Regions from separate parts of the Streptomyces sp. NPDC052299 genome, predicted to be linked through region 4. Evidence: riboswitches for the same ligand, from Rfam matches in the RefSeq annotation. Region 4 holds a riboswitch; each other region holds the start of a gene.

Region 1 (5,330 bases), on a different contig from region 4:
GCGCGGCGACGGCGGCGCGCGGGGCGCCGCGGTCGGCGTGACCGGCCCCGCGTCCGTCCTCGGAGGCGTTGTAGGAGGCGCGCTCGGCCGGGGTGAGGCGGGCGAGCAGGCGGCGGGCCTCGGCCAGCTTGGCGCGGACGGTCGCGCGGTGCTCCTTCAGGGCGGCCTGCCGGGAGGTCAGCTCGTCGAGCTTCCCGGTCGCCTCGGCGCGCACCTGGGCGATCTCCGCGACCTGGCGGCGCACCGAGCGCACCTCGGCGGCCCGGCGCTCACCGGCCCGCTCCGCGTAGGTGGCGCGGCGCAGGTACTGGTCCGGGTCGGAGGAGAGCGCCAGCTGCACCGAGGGGTCGATCCCGGCGGACCGGTACTGCGCGGCGGCGTACGCGCCGAGCACGTCGCGGGCGCTGTTGAGGCGGGCGGTCCTGCGGGCGGCCTCGTCGCGCAGGGCGTCGACCGACTTCGCGGCGGCGGTCGCCTCGGCCTTCGCGCCGTTGTACTTCTCGGTGGCGACCTCCGCCTCCCGGTACAGCCGGTCCACCTGGGCCTTGACCTGCCGTGCGGTGGGCGCGGGGTCCGCGTGCGCGGCTCCCGGCAGCACGGCGGCCGTCGCGGCTCCGGCGACGGCGAGCGTCGCCGCGGTGCGGGCCGCGGAGGCGGTGGTGAGGCGCTGCCTGGGTTTGCGATGCGCTGCCACGGGGGCGGGCGTCCTTCCGTGCGACGGCCCGGCGGGGTCTACCGGCGGGATTCTCCGGTGGCCGGCGAGGACGGTTCCTGGTCCACGGCCACCGGGAAGGGACGCTAATCCGAGGTCACGGGAAGGTGTCGTTATGACTGCTATTGCCCGCTCTTGGCGTGGCATTGTCGCCGGATGACCGCTCGTTAAGCGTGAGTGACCGGAAAAAGGGCCACAGAATCAGGCAAAAAGTGCATTCATCATTCAAGCGGCCCGTAGGCCCCCACCCTGCCCGGAGCGGTCCGGGGCGAGGGCTCTAGGGTGCGGAACCATGCGCGTACTCATCGATTTCGTCGTCGCCCTGCACATCATCGGCATCGCCGCCCTGCTCGGCGGCTTCCTCGGTCAGATGAAGGCGATGAAGGCCGGCACTGCCCGGTTCGTCCCCGGCATGCTGCACGGTGCGCTGACCATGCTCGTCACCGGCGTCGCCCTGGTCGGCCTGGACCAGGCCGACGACCACCCCGTGAACAACGTCAAGATCGGCATCAAGCTGCTGTTCCTGGTCGTGATCCTGGGGCTCGTCTACGTCAAGCGGGACGAGGAGAAGGTCGAGAAGGGGTTCTTCGCGGCGGTCGGCGCGCTGACCCTGGCGAACATCTTCATCGCCACGCTCTGGACCTGAGCGGCGGCACGCGAGAGGGCCGGTCCGCGCGGACCGGCCCTCTTTTTTTCCCGGTCAGGCCGGGCGCACGCTCCCGTAGATCGGCATGTAGTAGATCGACTCCTCGCGCACATTGGCCCCGGGCTTCGGCGCGTGGATCATCATCCCGTCACCCTTGTAGATCCCGACGTGGCTGATGTCGTCGTAGAAGAACACCAGGTCACCGGGTTGCAGATCAGCCGTGGCGATCCGCGTCCCGACGTTCACCTGGTCCCAGGTGGTGCGCGGGATATCGACGCCCGCCGCCTTCCAGGCCGCCTGCGTCAGCCCCGAGCAGTCGTACGAGGAGGGGCCGGTCGCCCCCCAGACGTACGGCTTGCCTATCTGGGCGCGGGCGAACGCGAGGACCTTGTCCGCCTTCGTGGAGGCGCTGGTCCCGGTGCCGGTGTCCGAGCCGGTGTCCGAGCCCGAGCCCGTCTCCGTACCGCTGCCGGCCGACTCCTCGGCCTTCCGCTCGGCTTCCTTCCGGGCGGCGGCCTGCTTCTCCGCCAGCTCCTCGGCCTTCCGCTTGGCCTCCGCCTCCTTCTTGCGCTCCAGCTCCGCCAGACGCGCCTTCTCCTCGGCGGTCAGCTTCGACAGCAGCGTCCGGGCCTCGGTCAGCTTCGTCTGGACGTTCTGCTTGCTGGTGCGCAGCGCGGCCTGCGACTTGGTCAGCGTCTCCAGGCTCTCCACGGCTTCGGCCCGCTGCTCGGACGCCTTCGCCTGCTGCTTACGGAAGTCCGTGACCGCCTGCTGCTGGCGCTCGGCCATCCGGTCCATGAGGTGCGTCTGGTCGAAGAACGACTGCGGGTCGTCGGCCAGGAAGAAGGTCGCGGTCGGCGCGAGGCCGCCGTTGCGGTACTGGGCGGCGGCGAAGTTGCCGAGCGTCCTGCGGGCGTCGTTCAGCTTCTCGGTGCGCTTGGCCACGTTGTCCAGGAGCAGGTCGACCCTGGACTTCTGCTTGTCCGTGGCTTCCTTGGCCTGGTTGTACTTCTGGGTCGCGTTGCCGGCCTGCCGGTAGAGGTCGTCCACCTTCTTCTGGACTTCCTCGATGCTCGGCTTCGGCGTGGGCGCGGCCGTCGCGCTCTGCGAGGACAGCAGGGTCACCGAGGCCAGCGCGGCCGAGGTCAGCCCGACGGCGGGGACGGTGGAGCGCACCCGGGTGCGCGGTTTGCGATGCGACGCCAAGGCCGGCATCTCCTTCCGTGGACCGCCTACCGGGTTAGCTGTCGGGTTCGGGCGGAACGGAAGGCTGCCCTACGGTCCCGTGGGGGAAGGACCGATTCACCCCGGTGCTGCGTGTGGGTCCCCGGTTCCGGGCGGGCCCGGATTCGGCGCGGCGGCCCGCTCGGCGTAGGTCGCCTCTGGGGGTACGGGCCGTCCGGAGGTGCACGCTAGCCAACTCATGGGGCCGCTGTGAAGGTTGGTGTGCGATATGCCCGATACATTTCCGTGACCTTTTCGGAGCGGGGCCGGGTGTCAGTAGAGAGCTTTAGACTCGGACAGCGATGAGCAGCCTCTTTGACGACAGTTTCCTGGCCGGCCTCCAGCAGGAGGAGGACGCGCCCCCGCCGCCCCCCGAGGACCCCGCACCCGAAGCGGTGCCGGAGGACCTGTTCGCGGGCGTGTTCGACGGGCCCCCGCCGCCTCGGGACGCGTACTACCGCGACGGGGCGCACCGCCCCGTCATCGACCCCGAGGCGCTGCTCGACGGGCTGAACACCGAGCAGCGCGCCGCCGTCGTGCACGCCGGGTCGCCCCTGCTCATCGTCGCAGGCGCCGGCTCCGGCAAGACCCGGGTGCTCACCCACCGCATCGCCCACCTGCTGGCCGAGCGGGGCGTCCACCCCGGCCAGATCCTGGCGATCACCTTCACCAACAAGGCCGCCGGCGAGATGAAGGAGCGCGTCGAGCAGCTGGTCGGGCCCCGGGCCAACGCGATGTGGGTCATGACCTTCCACAGCGCCTGCGTCCGCATCCTGCGCCGCGAGTCCAAGAAGCTCGGCTTCACGTCCTCGTTCTCGATCTACGACGCGGCCGACTCCAAGCGGCTCATGGCCCTGGTCTGCCGCGACCTGGAGCTGGACCCGAAGCGCTACCCGCCGAAGTCCTTCACCGCCAAGGTCTCCAACCTCAAGAACGAGCTCATCGACGAGGAGACCTTCGCCGGGCAGGCCGCCGACGGCTTCGAGAAGACCCTCGCCCAGGCGTACGCGATGTACCAGGCGCGGCTGCGCGAGGCCAACGCGCTGGACTTCGACGACATCATCATGACGACGGTCCACCTGCTCCAGGCGTTCCCGGACGTCGCCGAGCACTACCGCCGCCGCTTCCGGCACGTGCTCGTCGACGAGTACCAGGACACCAACCACGCCCAGTACACGCTGGTGCGCGAGCTGGTCGGCCCGGCCGGTCCGGAGAACGCCCCCGCCGAGCTGTGCGTCGTGGGTGACGCGGACCAGTCGATCTACGCCTTCCGGGGCGCGACCATCCGCAACATCCTCCAGTTCGAGGAGGACTACCCGGACGCGACGACGATCCTGCTGGAGCAGAACTACCGCTCCACCCAGACGATCCTGTCCGCCGCCAACGCGGTCATCGAGCGCAACGAGAGCCGCCGCCCGAAGAACCTCTGGACCAACGCCGGCACCGGCGCCCGCATCACGGGCTACGTCGCGGACACCGAGCACGACGAGGCGCAGTTCGTCGCCGAGGAGATCGACCGCCTCACCGACGCGGGCGACGCGAAGGCCGGCGACGTCGCCGTCTTCTACCGGACGAACGCGCAGTCCCGTGTCTTCGAGGAGATCTTCATCCGCGTCGGCCTGCCCTACAAGGTCGTCGGCGGCGTGCGCTTCTACGAGCGCAAGGAGGTCCGGGACGTCCTGGCCTACCTGCGGGTCCTCGCCAACCCCGAGGACAACGTCCCGCTCCGCCGCATCCTCAACGTGCCCAAGCGCGGCATCGGCGAGCGCGCCGAGGCCATGATCGACGCGCTCGCGCTGCGCGAGAAGATCACCTTCCCGCAGGCGCTGCGCCGCGTGGACGAGGCGTACGGCATGGCCGCCCGCTCCGCCAACGCCGTGAAGCGGTTCAACACGCTGATGGAGGAGCTGCGCACGGTGGTGGAGTCCGGCGCCGGACCCGCCGTGGTGCTGGAAGCGGTCCTGGAGCGTACGGGCTATCTCGCCGAGCTCCAGGCGTCCACCGACCCGCAGGACGAGACCCGCATCGAAAACCTCCAGGAGCTCGCCGCCGTCGCCCTCGAATTCGAGCAGGACCGGGGCGAGGAGGAGGGCGCGGGCACGCTCGCGGAGTTCCTGGAGCAGGTCGCGCTCGTCGCCGACTCCGACCAGATCCCCGACGAGGACACCGACGGCTCCGGCGTCATCACTCTGATGACCCTGCACACCGCCAAGGGCCTCGAATTCCCGGTGGTCTTCCTGACCGGCATGGAGGACGGCGTCTTCCCGCACATGCGGGCACTCGGCCAGGTCAAGGAACTGGAGGAGGAGCGCCGCCTCGCGTACGTCGGCATCACCCGCGCCCGCGAGCGGCTGTATCTGACCCGGGCCGCCATGCGCAGCGCCTGGGGCCAGCCCTCGTACAACCCGCCGTCGCGGTTCCTCGAGGAGATCCCGGACCAGCACCTGGACTGGAAGCGGAAGGGCCCGATGGCCGCCCCGGCGGGCCCCACCTCGGGGATCACCTCGTCGCTCTCCGCCTCCCGTGCCCGCTCCGGCCCCTCCGGCTTCGCGACCCGGCGGACCTCGGACAAGCCGACGATCACGCTGGTGGCGGGCGACCGGGTCACGCACGACCAGTTCGGCCTGGGCACGGTGACGGCGGTCGAGGGCGTCGGCGACCAGGCGAAGGCCACGGTCGACTTCGGCGACGACCGCCCCAAGAAGCTGCTCCTGCGGTACGCCCCGGTGCAGAAGCTCTGAGAAACGG
Region 2 (5,330 bases), on a different contig from region 4:
TGGAGACCTACTGCCTGGGCCGGGCGGGGGCCGGGGCGGCCGTCCTGCTCGCCGCGGGCGCCCCGGGCCGGCGGCACATGCTGCCCGGCGCCAAGGTGGTCGTCAGCCAGCCCGCACTGGACGAGCCGGTCCAGGGGCAGCCCTCCGACCTGGAGATCGAGGCGCGCGAAATGGCCCGGATGCGCGCCACGATGACCGGCATGCTGGCCCGGCACACGGGGCGCTCCGTCGAGCAGGTCACGGAGGACACCGAGCGCGACCTCACCCTCGACGCGGAGGGCGCCCTGGCGTACGGGCTGGTCGACCACATCGTGCGGAACCGGCTCCCGGTGCCGCCGCGCTCCGGGTGGTGAACCGGCGATGCAGCCATCGGAGTTCTCGCCGCTGCCCGCCCTGACCCGGGCCGAGTCCGAGTTCATCGACCACTATCTGCGGGTGGTCGACCAGGTGGGCCGGATCAATCCGGCGCACGGCGACGACACCTACACGGCCCTGCGCGCCGCGCAGGCGCTCGCCTCGCACGCGGCGGCCCTGCGGGACGCGCTCGCGCTGATGCACCGACGCGGCGAAACCCGTATCCACAGCGGCACGTTGACCCGCGCTCTGCGGGAGCTGGACGGCGAGCGGAGGGCGGCCCGGGTCGCGCTGCCGCCCGCCGCGCCGGACTGAGGCCGCCGCAGGTCGCCGACACGCCCGGGAGGTGCGCGAGATTTCCTCGCTCGTTCGGCGTAGGCGTTCCCTCTCACGAGCGACGGTCCGATTTGCCTTTTCCTGATGCGCGGGGGGCGGTTTCCTTCGCGACACCGCTGGTACGGCCGTGGCCCCGGGCGGCCGGCGGACGGCCGTCCGGGTTTCCGTCCACCTGAACGGGCCATCCGGGACGGTCTTCACCGATGGCCGTTCCGGCTCGGAAATCCGGCACGAGGTGAGTCAAGATCCCTGGGACGACAAGCCCCCGCCACCGCGGCGGGGCGGTCCGGGCGGACGCCGAGTCCTGCCGCCGCCCGGATGACTGGTCGACAGGAGTGGATCGGCAGGAGTGGAGGACCCGAGCACTACGGGACCGCCGGATCTCCGGTTGTCCCTCGGGGTGAAGCCGCATCGCGCGGCCGGGCGACTTCGCCAGCCCGAACCCGACAGGTCATCCTTCACAGGCGGCTGACGAAGGGTTGCGCATGAGTGCGCAGGTTCATGTCCCGTCTCTGCTCGTCCGGGCCACCACGGCCTCGGCCATGACTCTCGCCGCCGTCGGCGGCACGCTGTGCGTCCCAGGAGCCGCGCCCGAGGCGCAGGCGGCCGGCCACGCGATGAAGGCCCTGAAGATCGCCGCGTCGAAGAAGGGGGCACCCTACCGCTGGGGCGCCACCGGGCCCGGCAGCTTCGACTGTTCGGGGCTGACGCTCTACTCGTTCAAGAAGGCGGGCAAGCAACTCCCCCGCACGGCCCAGCAGCAGTACAACAGGACCAGGCACATCTCGGCGTCCCAGCGCCAACGAGGTGACCTGGTCTTCTTCCATGCGGGGCGCAGCGTCTACCACGTGGGCATCTACGCCGGCAGCGGGAAGATCTGGCACTCGCCGAAGACCGGCGCCGTGGTCCGGCTGGAGAAGATCTGGACCAGGAGCGTCTCCTACGGCCGCGTCGGCTGACCCGCCCGTCTCAGGGCTGGACGGGGGCCTGCCACGGGAGCGCCACCCAGACGGTCTTGCCGCCGTCGGCGGTGGGTGTGACGGCCAGCCGGCCGCCGTACTCCTTGGCCAGGGAGCGGATGATGACCATGCCGCGTCCGTTGTCCTGCTGGACGGCGGCGGGCAGTCGCCGGGGCCGGCGGGGATGGCTGTCCGTCACTCCGAGGCGCAGCTCCTCGTCCCGTTCGAGACGCAGGTCCACGGTGAAGGTGGGCGACTGCCCGAAGGTGTGCAGGACGGCGTTGGTGGCCAGCTCCGAGATGATGAGGCGGACGGCGTCGGCGGCCTCCGCGTCCTCGGGCAGGCCCCACTCCGTCAGCACCCGGGCGACGAACCCGCGGGCCGCGGAGACCGAGACCCGCTCGCTCGGCAGGGTGACACGTGCTTCCTGATGGTCTGCCATGGCGAGCCGTCCCTTTCCCACCCGGTACCGGCCCGCCGAGCGGTCCGGTTGTGCTTCGCGCCAGCGTGCCACTGATGCTGCCCTCCGCGGCGGCGATCCACCAAGATATGCATATATCTGTCCCTCAAACCGGTGAACTCCGCCCACGCGGACCCGCTCCGGCGCCACACTGTCTGCTCGTCGGGCAGTGGAGGGAGCCATTCGGATGCAGCACGGCCCTGCGGTGCGGCGCCGCAAGCTGGGAGAGGAGCTGCGGAGCCTGCGCCACGCGTCAGGTCTCACGAGCCGGGAGGCGGCGGCGCTCCTCGGCTGGCACCAGTCGAAGGTGAGCAGGATCGAGACAGGTGTCAGCGGGGTGCGGCCGGACGACGTGGACCGGCTCCTCGACGCGTACGGCATGGACGATCCGAAGCTCCGCGAGGTCCTGGGCGCGCTCGCCGGTTCGGCGGGCGGGGGCGGTGCGGGCTGGTGGCACGCCTACCGGGGGCTCATCCCGCCCCAGTACCGCGACTTCATCAGCCTGGAATCGCAGGCGCGCACCGCCCGGACGCTGGAGACCACGGTGGTACCGGGCCTGTTGCAGACGGCCGACTACGCCCGCGCGGTGACCCGGGCCTCCCTGGACGGGCTGCCGTCCGGTCAGCTGGACTCGCTGGTGGAGGTACGGCTGACCCGGCAGGGGGTGCTGCGGAGCGATCCGCCGCTGCGGCTGAGCGCGGTCCTGGACGAGGCGGTGCTGCACCGGGAGGTCGGCGGCAGGCGGGTGATGAGGGAGCAGCTGCGCCATCTCGCCCGGGTGGCACAACTTCCCCATGTGCGACTCCAGTTGCTTCCGTTCTCGGTCGGCGGCTATGTCAGCCTCACCAGCCCTTTCGTTATCTTCTCTTTTCCGACTGCTTCCGACCTTGACGTGGTCGTTCTCGACCACTTGACGAGTAGCCTCTACCTGGAACGGAAAGAAGACCTTGCGGCGTACAGCTCGGCCTTCGAGACCCTTCAGGCGCACGCGCTGTCGCCGGAGCACACGCTGGACCGGATCGCCGCGATCGACCGCGGCGACCGGTGACCCCCCACCGCCCGGAGGAAGCGTCATGTCCGATCACCTCGCCCGGCACGCCTTGCGCTGGCGCAGCAGCAGCTACAGCACGGGAATGAACAACTGCGTGGAGACCGCGCCGTCCGGAGGCGGGCGGCTGCTGGCCGTCCGCGACTCGAAGGACGTGGCCAGGACGCCCCTGGAGTTCTCCACGGCGGCCTGGACGTCCTTCGTCTCCGGCTTGAAACGCTGAGCCGGACCACCGTCTCAGCTCCGCGGTGCGGTCCTCCGCACCGTCTCCACCGCCCGCGCTACCTGATCACCGGTCAGGTCGGCGCGGGCGGTCAGCCGGAGCCGCGAGATGCCGTCGGGCACGGACGGCGGCCGGAAGCAGCCCACCGCCATCCCGGCCGTGCGGCAGTCGGCGGCCCAGCGCACGGCGGCGTCGGCCGAGGGCGCCCGGACCGAGACGACCGCCGCGTCGGGCCGCGCCGCGGTCAGACCGGCCGCCGTCAGCCCCTCGTACAGCGCGGTGGCGACCGTACGCGCCCTGAGCGCGCGCGCCGGTTCGCGGCGCAGCAGCCTCAGCGCGCCCAGGGCGGCGCCGGCGGCGGCCGGTGCGAGTCCGGTGTCGAAGATGAACGTCCGGGCGGTGTTGACCAGGTGCTCGATGACCCGGGCCGGTCCGAGGACCGCGCCGCCCTGGCTGCCCAGGGACTTGGACAGGGTGAGCGTGGCCACGACGTCCGCGTCTCCCGCGAGCCCCGCCGCGTCGAGCGCGCCCCGTCCGCCCTCGCCGAGCACGCCGAGTCCGTGCGCGTCGTCCACCAGGAGCGCGGCGCCCTCCGCCCGGCAGACGGCGGCCAGCGCGGCCAGCGGCGCGGCGTCGCCGTCCACGGAGAACACCGAGTCGGTGACGGCGAGCTTCCGGCCCTCGTGCCCGCGCAGCGTCTTGCGGACGGCCTCCGGGTCGGCGTGCGGGACGACGGCGGTCTCGGCCCGGGAGAGGCGGCAGCCGTCCACGATGGAGGCGTGGTTGCCCGCGTCCGACGCGATGAGGGCGCCGCGTCCGGTGAGCGCGGTGAGGGCCGCGAGGTTGGCGGCGTAACCGGAGGAGAGGACGAGCGCGGCCTCGAAGCCGCAGAACGCGGCGAGTTCGCGTTCGAGCTCGCCGTGCAGCGCGGTCGAACCGGTGACCAGCCGGGAGCCGGTCGCCCCTCCGCCCCAGCGGCGCGCCGCGTCCGCGGCGGCGGAGGTCACCTCCGGGTGCCGGGTGAGGCCGAGGTAGTCGTTGCTCGCGAGGTCCAGGAGCCCCGCTCCGGCCTCGCGGGGCCGCAGCCGGCGGACGAGACCCGCGTCCGCGCGCCGGCGCGCCTCGTCTTCGATCCAGTCGAACGGGGTGGCGGGCATGGGCGGTCCCTTTTGTAGGCAGCTCACAGACCCTAACCGGGCTCATGCCGAGACACGGTGTGGCGATGCACACACCCCACGTGAGCTCTGTTGTCCGGTTCCTCCTTGGCTCCGGGCGGTGCGGTGCGTCAGGATCATCGCCATGGACCTCCTGAACACGCTGGTGGACAAGGGGCTGCGGCGCGAGCTGCCGACCCGTGAAGAAGCGCTCGCCGTACTGGCGACCCCGGACGACGAACTGCTCGACGTGGTGGCCGCGGCGGGCAAGGTGCGCCGTCAGTGGTTCGGGCGGCGGGTGAAGCTGAACTATCTGGTCAATCTGAAGTCCGGGCTCTGCCCCGAGGACTGCTCGTACTGTTCGCAGCGGCTCGGTTCCAAGGCCGAGATCCTCAAGTACACCTGGCTGAAGCCCGAGGAGGCGTCGAAGGCGGCGGCGGCAGGGGTGGCCGGCGGCGCCAAGCGCGTGTGCCTGGTGGCCAGTGGCCGGGGCCCGACGGACCGGGACGTCGACCGGGTCTCGAAGACCATCGAGGCCATCAAGGAGGAGAACGAGGGCGTCGAGGTCTGTGCCTGCCTCGGTCTGCTCTCCGAGGGCCAGGCCGACCGGCTGCGTTCGGCGGGCGCCGACGCGTACAACCACAACCTCAACACGTCCGAGGGCACGTACGGGGAGATCACGACCACCCACACCTACGCCGACCGCGTCGAGACCGTGCAGCAGGCGCAGGCCGCCGGGCTCTCCGCGTGCTCGGGGCTGATCGCGGGCATGGGCGAGAGCGACGCCGATCTGGTC
Region 3 (5,330 bases), on a different contig from region 4:
TTCGCTAGGTTCACCGTTCGACTCCCCAGTCGCTTGTCAGTCACACGGAAGGCATCTCCCATGGGCTCCGCGAACGGCAGACACCGCCGCCCTCGTCAGGCACCCGCGATCGTGGTCGCCGCAGGCGTCACCGGCTCGGCCATCGCCATCCCGCTGCTCGGCGCGGCAAGCGCGCACGCCGCGGACACCACGACCTGGGACCGGGTGGCCGACTGCGAGAGCGGCGGGATGTGGAGCGCCGACCTCGGTAACGGCTCCTACGGCGGCCTCCAGTTCACGCCGGAGCTGTGGAAGGCGTACGGCGGTGAGGCGTACGCCGAGCGCGCCGACCTCGCCAGCCGCTCGCAGCAGATCGCGGTGGCCGAGCGGGTCCTGGCCGCCAAGGGTCCGAAGGCGTGGCCGAGCTGTGCGGTGATCTCCGGGCTCAGCAAGGCCGCGGGCGCGGCGGACGTGGACCCGGGCGACGAGGACGCGGACGAGTCCGTGCGGGGCGCCGACTCGGGCCTCGACGCCGGTCTCGGCACCGATCCGGTGGACGACGCCTCCTCGGGCGCGTCGGCCACCCCCTCGGACGAGGCGTCCGGCGCGGCCGCCACGGACAAGGACGCAGGTAAGAGCTCCGGCAAGCACGCGGGCCGGAGCGCCGAGGCCGACGCCTCCCCGTCCGCCGGCCCCTCGGGCACACCGTCGCCCTCGGCCGACCCCTCTTCCACGCCCTCGGCCGACCCCTCCGCGGACCCCTCGGCCGGCGCGAAGGGCGACGCGCGGGCGAAGGGCGGCAAGCACCGGGGCGCCCCGGCCGCCGACGAAGCAGCCCGGGCGGCCGACGGGCGCGACGCGGGCCGGCACGCCTCGCGGGGCGACGGCGACGCGCGCGACAGCGCCACGCGGCCGGCTGACGGCACGTACACGGTCCGGCCGGGCGACAACCTCTGGGCGATCGCCGACGCGCAGGACCTGCCCGGCGGCTGGCCCGAGCTGTACGAGGCGAACAAGGCCGAGGTGGGCTCCGACCCGGACCTCATCCTGCCCGGCCAGAACCTCGATCTGGGCCTGGGTGACGCGGCCCGGGAGAAGGCCGCCGAGAACGCCGGATGAGCCGTTAGAGCCCCTTGTGCTTTGGGTGGTTTAAGAGGCCCATGTCCCACTTTTGACCGAGTGAGACATGGGTCTCTTTGCGTGAACTGACGCCCCTTGTCCGGGAGGTCCCGTCGCATCCCTTCCGACCTGCACAAATGAGGGTTCATCGGATGCTCTTACGGGATGATTATCCGGTATGTCCTTCTTTGAATATGGCCGGTGGGTGTGATTACGGTCGGAACCGCTCGCACCGCGGGCCCCGTCGACCGTCACGCCGAATCCTGCCGTCGGTCGAAGGGAACAGACGCGAAAGCGCCGTAGGCAGGAGCGGGGGACCCAGGTAGGCGCTGGGCCCGGTCGTCGGGAGACGAATCGGGGCCGGCTAGGGGTGAAGTCGCGCCAGGAGCGCGGCCGGGCAACTCACTTGGCCCGAACCCGACAGCTCACCTCGCAGGCGTCGGTGAGGAGAAGACTCGATGCTGCTCAACCGCAAGGGCAACAAGCACCGCCGCCCCTCCAAGGCCGTCCGTGTCGCGACGCTCGCCGGTGTCGCCGGTGCCGCCGTCGCCGTTCCGCTGATGGGCGCGACCAACGCCTCCGCCGCCTCCGTCGCCACCTGGGACGCCGTCGCCCAGTGCGAGTCCGGCGGCAACTGGTCGATCAACACCGGCAACGGCTACTACGGCGGCCTGCAGTTCTCCCAGTCCAGCTGGGCCGCCGCCGGCGGTACGCAGTACGCGCCCCGCGCCGACCTGGCCACCAAGGCCCAGCAGATCGCCACCGCCGAGAAGCTCCTCGACATGCAGGGCCCGGGCGCCTGGTCCTGCGCCGGTGCCGGCAACCTGACCAACGACGGTGTCGACCCGGGCGTCGACACCGGCTCCGGTGCCGCGAAGCAGGAGGCCGCCCCCAAGCAGGAGGCCGCCCCGAAGAAGGCCGAGCGCACCGAGGCCCCGGCCACCAACCGCTCCGACCGCTCGGACGCCCCGAAGAAGACGGTCACCACCCCCACCGGCAAGCAGGTCGCCAAGGGTGACGGCGAGTACAAGGTCGTCGCCGGTGACACGCTGAGCAAGATCGCGGCCGACCACCACGTCAAGGGCGGCTGGCAGCAGCTGTTCAAGCTGAACAAGGACATCGTCCAGGACGCCGACCTGATCTACCCGGGCCAGCAGCTCCACCTGACGAAGTAACCGCGATCCCTCCTCGCTGATCGCTCAGGCCGCCCCGGCCCGGCACGCACTCTCCCCCCGTGTGTGCCGGGCCGGGGCACGCCGCATTGGGGTCGGCGGGTGGCCCGTCATCGTTCAACTGTTGTAGTTACCGGTCAGTAGTTATTCGGTCTTTCGCCCCGCTATGCCCGCCCTTGGGTCCTTTTTCGTCCCAGGGGACGGGCGGTCGGCCGACGCCGACGGCCGGGCCGGTTAGGCTCTTGTCGCAAGGCCAAAGTGACCCTGCACAACCAGCGTCATATCCCAGAAGGAGATGCCTCGTGCCGTCCATCGACGTCGTCGTAGCCCGGGAAATCCTCGACTCCCGGGGCAACCCCACGGTCGAGGTCGAGGTCGGCCTCGACGACGGCAGCACCGGTCGTGCTGCTGTTCCGTCCGGCGCCTCCACCGGTGCGTTCGAGGCCATTGAGCTTCGTGACGGCGACCCCAACCGCTACCAGGGCAAGGGCGTCGAGAAGGCCGTCCTCGCCGTGATCGAGCAGATCGGCCCGGAGCTCGTCGGCTACGACGCCACCGAGCAGCGCCTCATCGACCAGGCGATGTTCGACCTGGACGCCACGGAGAACAAGGGCTCGCTCGGCGCCAACGCCATCCTCGGCGTCTCCCTCGCCGTCGCCCACGCCGCCTCCGAGGCCAGCGACCTCCCGCTGTTCCGCTACCTCGGCGGCCCGAACGCGCACCTGCTGCCCGTTCCGATGATGAACATCCTGAACGGCGGCTCGCACGCCGACTCCAACGTGGACATCCAGGAGTTCATGATCGCGCCGATCGGCGCCGAGTCCTTCTCGGAGGCGCTGCGCTGGGGCGCCGAGGTCTACCACACGCTGAAGAAGGTCCTGAAGACCAAGGGCCTGTCCACCGGCCTCGGCGACGAGGGCGGCTTCGCGCCGAACCTGGAGTCCAACCGCGCCGCCCTCGACCTCATCATCGAGGCCATCAAGGAGGCCGGTTACGCCCCGGGCAAGGACATCGCGCTCGCGCTCGACGTCGCCGCCTCGGAGTTCTACAAGGACGGCTCGTACGAGTTCGAGGGCAAGTCCCGCTCGGCCGCCGAGATGACCGAGTACTACGAGGAGCTCGTCTCCGCGTACCCGCTGGTCTCCATCGAGGACCCGCTGTACGAGGACGACTGGGCCGGCTGGAAGGTCATTACCGACAAGCTGGGCGCCAAGGTCCAGATCGTCGGCGACGACCTCTTCGTCACCAACCCGGAGCGCCTGGCCCGCGGCATCGAGGAGGGCTCCGCCAACGCCCTGCTCGTCAAGGTCAACCAGATCGGCTCGCTGACCGAGACCCTGGACGCCGTCGAGCTGGCCCAGCGCAACGGCTTCAAGTGCATGATGTCGCACCGCTCCGGCGAGACCGAGGACGTCACCATCGCCGACCTCGCCGTCGCCGTGAACTGCGGCCAGATCAAGACCGGCGCCCCGGCCCGCTCGGACCGCGTCGCCAAGTACAACCAGCTGCTGCGCATCGAGGAGATCCTCGACGACGCCGCGGTGTACGCGGGCCGCTCGGCGTTCCCGCGCTTCAAGGGCTGACCACAGCCCGGCAGGGCGACCGCCCCCGCCTCCGTCCGTCCCCGCGCCCGGTCACGTACCGTGTGCGGGGACGGACGTCGTAATGGGGAGGCGGGAACATGGCCGTGAAGGACCGGGACCGGTTCTCCACCGCGACCCGGCTGCGGCTGCTCGGTGAGCAGACCGCCGCCCGCGTCTACCGGTCCCAGAACCGGCGTCAGGCCCGCCGCTCCCGGCTCACCGGCCGGGCCGCCTTCCTGGCCCTGGTCGTCTGCTCCCTGGTCGTCGCCCTCGCGTATCCGATGCGTCAGTACGTGTCGCAGCGCGACGAGATCGCCGACCAGCGCAGGCAGGCGCGGGAGGCGGAGGCGCGCACCGAGGAGCTGCGGGACCAGAAGGCCCGGCTCCAGGACGACGCGTACATCAAGCGGCTGGCCCGTGAGCACCTGCACTACGTTCTTCCGGGGGAGACCGGCTACACCGTGGTCGACCCCGACGCGGTCAAGGAGCGCAACGGGAAGCCGGCCGAGACGGACCGGCCCTGGCACTCCAACCTGTGGGACGGCGTGGACAGCGCCGACCGCGGCTGACGGCCGCCCCCATCCCCGTACCTCTGCAGAACCCGCGGTTCGAGCAGTCCGATCAGCACCCAAGGCAGGCATGGAAACGCCCCCTCCCCAGACCGAGCCCACCGTCCCCACCGAGGCGGACATCGCCGCGTTCCAGCAGCAGCTGGGCCGCCCGCCGCGCGGGCTGCGCGCCATCGCGCACCGCTGCCCGTGCGGCAACCCGGACGTGGTCGAGACGCAGCCCCGGCTGGAGGACGGCACGCCGTTCCCGACGACGTACTACCTGACGTGCCCGCGCGCCGCGTCTGCGATCGGCACGCTGGAGGCGAACGGGGTCATGAAGGAGATGACCGAGCGCCTGGGCAAGGACCCCGAGCTCGCGGCGGCCTACCGGGCGGCGCACGAGGACTACATCGCGCGCCGCGACGCCATCGAGGTCCTGGAGGGCTTCCCGAGCGCCGGCGGCATGCCCGACCGGGTGAAGTGCCTGCACGTGCTCGTCGGGCACTCGCTGGCGGCCGGCCCCGGCGTCAACCCGCTGGGCGACGAGGCGATCGCGATGCTCCCGGAGTGGTGGCGCAAGGGCCCGTGCGTGTCGCCGTGCGGCGAGCAGGGCACGGACGAGGGCTGAGGGGGCGCCGGACATGACGCGCGTGGCCGCCATCGACTGCGGCACCAACTCGATCCGCCTGCTGGTCGCGGACGCCGACCCGGTCACCGGGAAGCTCGTCGAGCACGCCCGGCGGATGGAGATCGTCCGGCTGGGGCAGGGCGTCGACCGGACCGGCCAGCTCGCCCCCGAGGCGCTGGAGCGCACGTTCGCCGCCTGCCGGAGCTACGCGACGGTGATCGAGGAGCACGGCGCCGAGAAGATCCGTTTCGTTGCCACCTCCGCCTCCCGGGACGCGGAGAACCGGGACGACTTCGTG
Region 4 (5,330 bases):
GCGCGCTCGTCCAGCTCCCGGTAGGTCCAGGCGCGGCGCTCCGGTGCGGGGTCGATCAGCGCGACCCGGTCGCCGTGGGACTCGGCTCGTTCGCGCAGCATGCTCGTGAAGGTCTCGCCGCGCCAGTGCCCGGCCGCGCGGTAGCGGGCTGCGAACTCCGCGGGCCAGGTCGGGGCGTCGTCGTACGGTGAGGCAGTCATCGTTTCAGGTCTCCAGGGGGAGGGCCGTTTTCGGGGGCACCGGGCGGCCGGGTCAGGCGCGCAGGGTGGCGCCACCGTCGACGTACAGGTCGTGCAGGGTGATGTGGCGGGCCCGGTCGGACACGAGGAAGGCGACCGCCTCGGCGATGTCCGACGGTTCGGCGATCCTGCCCAGCGGGATGCCGGTGCGGAAGCTCGCCAGGTCTCCGGCTATGACGCGCCGGGCGGCGGGCCCGTGGTCGTCGCCCGCCTCATCGGCCGGCCACATTCCGCGCTGCATGTCGGTGAGCGTGGAGCCGGGCGAGACGGTGTTGCAGCGGACGCCCCGGGGGGCCAGTTCCAGGCCGAGGCACTTGGTGAACATGACGGATGCGGCCTTGGACGCGGCGTACGCCGCCATGGCCGTGCGGGGGATGCCGGCGGCGTTGGACGCGACGGTGACGATGCTGCCGGCGCCCCGGTCCGCCATCCGGCGCGCGACGGACCGCGAGACGTGGAACACCCCGTCGGTGTTGACGGCGAACGTCGCCCGCCAGTCCTCGTCGGTGAGCTCGATGACGGGTGAACAGCGCAGTATCCCGGCGACGTTGACCGCGATGTCGAGGGGGCCGAACTCCTCCTCCGCCTCGGCGACCAGGGCCTCGACGGCCGCCGCGTCCGTGACGTCCAGCTGCCGGGCCACGACGCTCCCGTCGTGCTCCCGGGCGAGGGCGTCGACGCCCTCCGGGGCGGCGTCGGTCGCCAGGACCCGGCAGCCGCGCGCGACGAGGGCCCGCACGACCGCCTCGCCGATGCCGCGTCCGGCTCCCGTCACGAGGGCCAGCCGGCCGGTGAGCTCCTTTTCGGCGGGGTCGACGGGACGACGGGAAGAGGAGGCGGAATGCGGCGCCATGGTTCAGGGGTCTCCCTATGACGGTGCGAACGGGGACAGCGACACTTAGGTAAGCCTAACCATAGGGTGATCACGGGGGCGAGGGGGTCGGAACCCGTGATCCCGCCCGGTCGCGGGCCGGCTCGTGTCCTATTTGCACCTTTATGAGTAAAAGGTCAATTGAGGGCGATCTGGGCAGGTTTGATGCTGTCAGATGCGCCTAAAACGGACGAACATCTTCATTTCGGTCTCAGTGGGCAGCGTCACGTCGGCCGTTTCTGACGCGCAATCCGATCTCCCGGTTCCCAGTCGTGCCAAGAAATTTGACTTCCTCCGGCGCGGGCGATCATGAGCATTTCCTTTGATGGATCTTGCAAAACAATTGTGATCAGCAATTCCGGGCTTGTTCCGCTCGTCGTTTCTCGCTTACGGTCCCTTCACCAATCCGGATGGAACGCCGAATCCTGCCGCCGTCCGGGAACCCGACCACTCACGTACGGCAGGAGCGGGGGACCCAGGTTTGCCGCCGGTCCGGAATCCGGAGCGGCTAGGGGTGAAGTCGCCATGCGCGACCGGACATCTCCAGTCCGAACCCGACAGCTCACCTCGCAGGCGACGGAGAGGAAATACGCCATGCCCATCCCGGGTAAGCACCGTCGTGCCAAGTCCGCGTCCCTGACCCGCGGTTTCATCGCCGTCAGCGCGGGCGGAGCCGTTCTCGCGCTCCCCCTGATCGCGGCCGGATCGGCCTCCGCCGCCCCCGCCAAGACCGTCGTCGCCGAAAAGGCTTCGGCCCCGACTTCCGTCGCCGGCAAGGAAATTGCCGTGCGCAAGGCCGCGCCCACCACCTATTCCGTGGTGTCCGGCGATTCGCTTTACAAGATCGCTCAGGGGCATTCCCTCAGCGGCGGCTGGGAGCGGCTGTACAAGGACAACCGCGGTGCCGTCGGGAGCAACCCCGACCTCATTCACCCGGGCCTGAAGCTCACCATCGGCGCCAAGTCCGAGGCCGCCGCCCCGAAGGCCGCCGAGAAGAGCACCTTCAAGGCGGAGACCGCCCAGAAGAACGGCGACACCGCCCCCCGGGCCGAGAGCGCCGACCGCGCGGACCGCTCCGAGCGCACCGTCGTCCCGGTCGCCGCCGAGAAGCCCGCCGAGACCCAGGCGGCCGTCACGTACACCGACGACCTCGACGGCTGGATCAAGGAATCCCTGGCGATCATGGCGCAGCAGGGCATCCCCGGCAGCTACGACGGCATCTACCGCAACATCATGCGGGAGTCCTCGGGCAACCCGATGGCGATCAACAACTGGGACATCAACGCCGTCAACGGCACGCCCTCCAAGGGTCTGCTCCAGGTGATCCAGCCCACCTTCGACGCCTACCACGTGCCCGGCACGTCGATGGACATCTACGACCCGGTCGCCAACATCACGGCCGCGTGCAACTACGCCGCCGCCACGTACGGCTCGATGGACAACGTCTTCGGCGCGTACTGACCGGACCGGCCCCGCGCTCGGGGCGGGGCCGTGAGCAGGGGTGGGAAGAAGCGGAAGCGCTTCTTCCCACCCCTTCCGCTTGCGCGGCGCCAGGACCGTCCGTCCCGGAATGCGGGGGCCCGGCGGGGCGGGGATGCTGGAACGGTCAGCGTCTCTAGGAGGTCAGTCATGGGCATGCTCGACAAGATCAAGGACATGATCAAGGGGCATCCGGACCAGGCCCGCCAGGGAGTCGAGAAGGGGGGCGACTACGTCGACAAGAAGACCGGCGGCAAGTACGGCGGCCAGGTCGACTCGGCTCAGCAGAAGATGAACGACCAGCTCGGCGACCGCCGCCCGCCCGACGAGGGCCGGTAGGCGCTCGCACGGACCGCGAGGGAGCGGTGGCCACCACGATCGTGGTGGCCACCGCTCCCGCACGTCCGGGGCCGCTCCGACGTGCCGCACCGGCCGCCCGGGAGCATGCTGGCTGTGTGACCTGGCACGGCGCGGCCGGGCGGGTGCCGTCGGGCCCGAACGACGGCCCGCCCGGAGGAGCGGAGAACGGCCGGGCGCCGGACGACCTGTCCCTGGTGCTCGCCCAGTCCGTCGTGAACGCCACCGAGGCGGTCGGCGGCCGGGCCGGCGGGATCTACCTCCCTTCGCGCACCCCCGGGCTGCTCCGGCTCGCCGTCCTCGCCGGACTCCCCGGCCCCCTGTTCCGCCCCTGGTGGCGGATGCACGTGAACCGGCCGTTCCCGATCGCGGAGGCGTTCCGCACCGGCAGCCCGGTGTATCTCGCCGACGCGGAGGACGCCATGCGGCGCTTCCCGCAGCTGATGGCCGGACTCCCGTTCCCCTTCCGCTCCCTGTACGTGCCGGTGCTGCGCCGCCGCGAACCGGTCGGCGTCCTCGTCGTCCTGTGCGGTGTGACGGACGACGAGCCGGCGCCCGGTGCCGACCGGGAACGGCTCCGGCGCATCGCCCGCGACCTCGCCGCCGAACTGGCCGGCCTCGCGGACGCCGGCACCCGGCCCGAGTGGGAGGGCGAGCCGCTTCCCGTACAGCTGCCCGCCAGGACCTCGCCGCCCGTGCGCATCGGCCGCTTCGACTGGAACCTCGCCACCGGCGCCGTGGACGCGGACGACGAGCTCGCCTCGATCCTCGGCACCGGAGACGGCCGCTTCCCCGGCACCATCGAGGCCCTGGCCGCCCGGCTCGCCCCGGAGGACGTCCACGGCCTCTGGGCGCTGGCCCGGCAGGCGGCGGGGTCCGCCGGTCCCGTCGTACGCCGGATGCGGCTGCGCGGCCCGGACGGGCGCTCCCACCTGCTGGAGGTGTCCGGGCGCCGGCAGGACGAGGAGGGGCCCGGCGGGCACCTGACCGGCTTCCTGGTGGACCTGGGCATCGGCCCGGTCGTCGCCGAGGCCGCCGACCGGCTGCCGCGCGGCATCATCTCGCTGGACCGCTTCGCCCGGATCACCTACGTCAACCCGCTCGCAGAGGAGATGCTCGGCCGGCCCCGTGCCGCCCTGGTCGGCCAGGTGCTCTGGGAGGCGGTGCCCTGGTTCGCGAACCCGGCGTACGAAGACCACTACCGGGCCGCGATGATCTCCGACGCCCCGGTCCACTTCCGCGCCCGCCGCGACCCGCCCCCCTGGCTCTCCATCTCCCTGTATCCCGGGCACGACGGCCTGACCGCCGTCCTCACGCCCACCGACACGCCCGCCTACACCCCGGACTCGGTCGTCTCTCCCGGACTGGGGCTCGGCTCACCGGCCGACCGGTCGGCCGCCCTCTACCGGCCGGTCGCCCTCGCCATCGCGCTCACCGAGGCCGTCACCGCCCGGCAGGTCTCCCGCGTGGTCACCGAGGAACTGCTCCCCGCCTTCGGCGGCCGGCAACTGGCGATCTACCTGCTCAAGGAGGGCCACCTCTACCTGGAGTGGGAGACCGGCTTCCCGCAGGGCTTCCTCGACCGGTTCGACGCGGTCGGCCTGGACGCCCGCATCCCCGGCGTGGAAACGCTCACCACCGGGCGCCCGATCTTCTTCGAGTCGATGCAGCGCCTCGCCGCCGCCTATCCGGGCATCCCCATGGACGCCGACGTCGGCGCCCGCGCCTTCCTCCCGCTCATCGCCTCCGGACGGCTGGTCGGTTCCTGCATCCTCGGCTTCGACCAGCCGCGCGGCTTCAGCCCGGAGGAGCGTACGGTTCTGACCGCCCTGGCCGGCCTCATCGCCCAGGCCCTCGAGCGGGCCCAGCGCTACGACACCGAGGCCGCCCTCGCCCGCGGCCTCCAGGACGCCCTGCTGCCGCACCGGCTGCCCGCCGTCCGCGGCATCGACACCCAGGGCCGCTACCTCGCCGGCACCCAGGGCATGGACGTCGGCGGCGACTGGTACGACGTGATCGAGACCCGGGGCCGCCTCGCCCTCGTCATCGGGGACGTGCAGGGTCACGGCGTGGCCGCCGCCGCGACCATGGGCCAGCTCCGCAGCGCCGTACGGGCGTTCGCGCTCAGCGGCCACGACCCCCAGGAGGTCATGAGCGGCACCAACCGCCTGCTCATCGACCTGGACACCGGCCAGTTCGCCAGTTGCTGCTACATCGTGACGGACCCGGCCACCGGCCGGACGCACGCCGTGCGCGCCGGGCACCCCCAGCCCGTCCTGCGCCACCCCGACGGCACCGCCGAGGTCATGGAGCTCCCCGGCGGCATCGTCCTGGGCATCGACGCCGAGGCCCGCTATCCCGTCACCGAACTGCACCTCGACCCC

What was found. A riboswitch is a leader RNA that binds a small molecule or an ion and turns the genes downstream of it on or off. The one in region 4 is predicted to bind cyclic di-AMP.
Region 1: it holds a riboswitch for cyclic di-AMP, as region 4 does, so the genes downstream of both, AB0L33_RS06940 (NlpC/P60 family protein) here and AB0L33_RS30615 (transglycosylase SLT domain-containing protein) in region 4, are expected to answer to the same signal.
Region 2: it holds a riboswitch for cyclic di-AMP, as region 4 does, so the genes downstream of both, AB0L33_RS31735 (C40 family peptidase) here and AB0L33_RS30615 (transglycosylase SLT domain-containing protein) in region 4, are expected to answer to the same signal.
Region 3: it holds a riboswitch for cyclic di-AMP, as region 4 does, so the genes downstream of both, AB0L33_RS18055 (transglycosylase family protein) here and AB0L33_RS30615 (transglycosylase SLT domain-containing protein) in region 4, are expected to answer to the same signal.

Annotation. Positions count from the first base shown of each region.
Region 1 is NZ_JBFAUP010000003.1:304,773-310,102, reverse strand. It holds gene AB0L33_RS06950 (NlpC/P60 family protein) at 1-694, opposite strand, end outside; gene AB0L33_RS06945 (hypothetical protein) at 1,005-1,358, shown strand; gene AB0L33_RS06940 (NlpC/P60 family protein) at 1,413-2,573, opposite strand; cyclic di-AMP (ydaO/yuaA leader) riboswitch at 2,572-2,723, opposite strand; gene pcrA (DNA helicase PcrA) at 2,885-5,323, shown strand.
Region 2 is NZ_JBFAUP010000027.1:1,538-6,867, forward strand. It holds gene AB0L33_RS31725 (ATP-dependent Clp protease proteolytic subunit) at 1-353, shown strand, start outside; gene AB0L33_RS31730 (hypothetical protein) at 361-669, shown strand; cyclic di-AMP (ydaO/yuaA leader) riboswitch at 976-1,172, shown strand; gene AB0L33_RS31735 (C40 family peptidase) at 1,176-1,649, shown strand; gene AB0L33_RS31740 (ATP-binding protein) at 1,660-2,091, opposite strand; gene AB0L33_RS31745 (helix-turn-helix transcriptional regulator) at 2,297-3,157, shown strand; gene AB0L33_RS31750 (DUF397 domain-containing protein) at 3,183-3,380, shown strand; gene AB0L33_RS31755 (8-amino-7-oxononanoate synthase) at 3,395-4,537, opposite strand; gene bioB (biotin synthase BioB) at 4,680-5,330, shown strand, end outside.
Region 3 is NZ_JBFAUP010000009.1:278,073-283,402, forward strand. It holds gene AB0L33_RS18050 (transglycosylase family protein) at 61-1,098, shown strand; cyclic di-AMP (ydaO/yuaA leader) riboswitch at 1,384-1,552, shown strand; gene AB0L33_RS18055 (transglycosylase family protein) at 1,557-2,273, shown strand; gene eno (phosphopyruvate hydratase) at 2,573-3,853, shown strand; gene AB0L33_RS18065 (septum formation initiator family protein) at 3,952-4,422, shown strand; gene AB0L33_RS18070 (DUF501 domain-containing protein) at 4,493-5,032, shown strand; gene AB0L33_RS18075 (Ppx/GppA phosphatase family protein) at 5,046-5,330, shown strand, end outside.
Region 4 is NZ_JBFAUP010000024.1:6,303-11,632, reverse strand. It holds gene AB0L33_RS30625 ((2,3-dihydroxybenzoyl)adenylate synthase) at 1-200, opposite strand, end outside; gene AB0L33_RS30620 (2,3-dihydro-2,3-dihydroxybenzoate dehydrogenase) at 253-1,092, opposite strand; cyclic di-AMP (ydaO/yuaA leader) riboswitch at 1,517-1,701, shown strand; gene AB0L33_RS30615 (transglycosylase SLT domain-containing protein) at 1,705-2,571, shown strand; gene AB0L33_RS30610 (antitoxin) at 2,740-2,928, shown strand; gene AB0L33_RS30605 (SpoIIE family protein phosphatase) at 3,045-5,330, shown strand, end outside.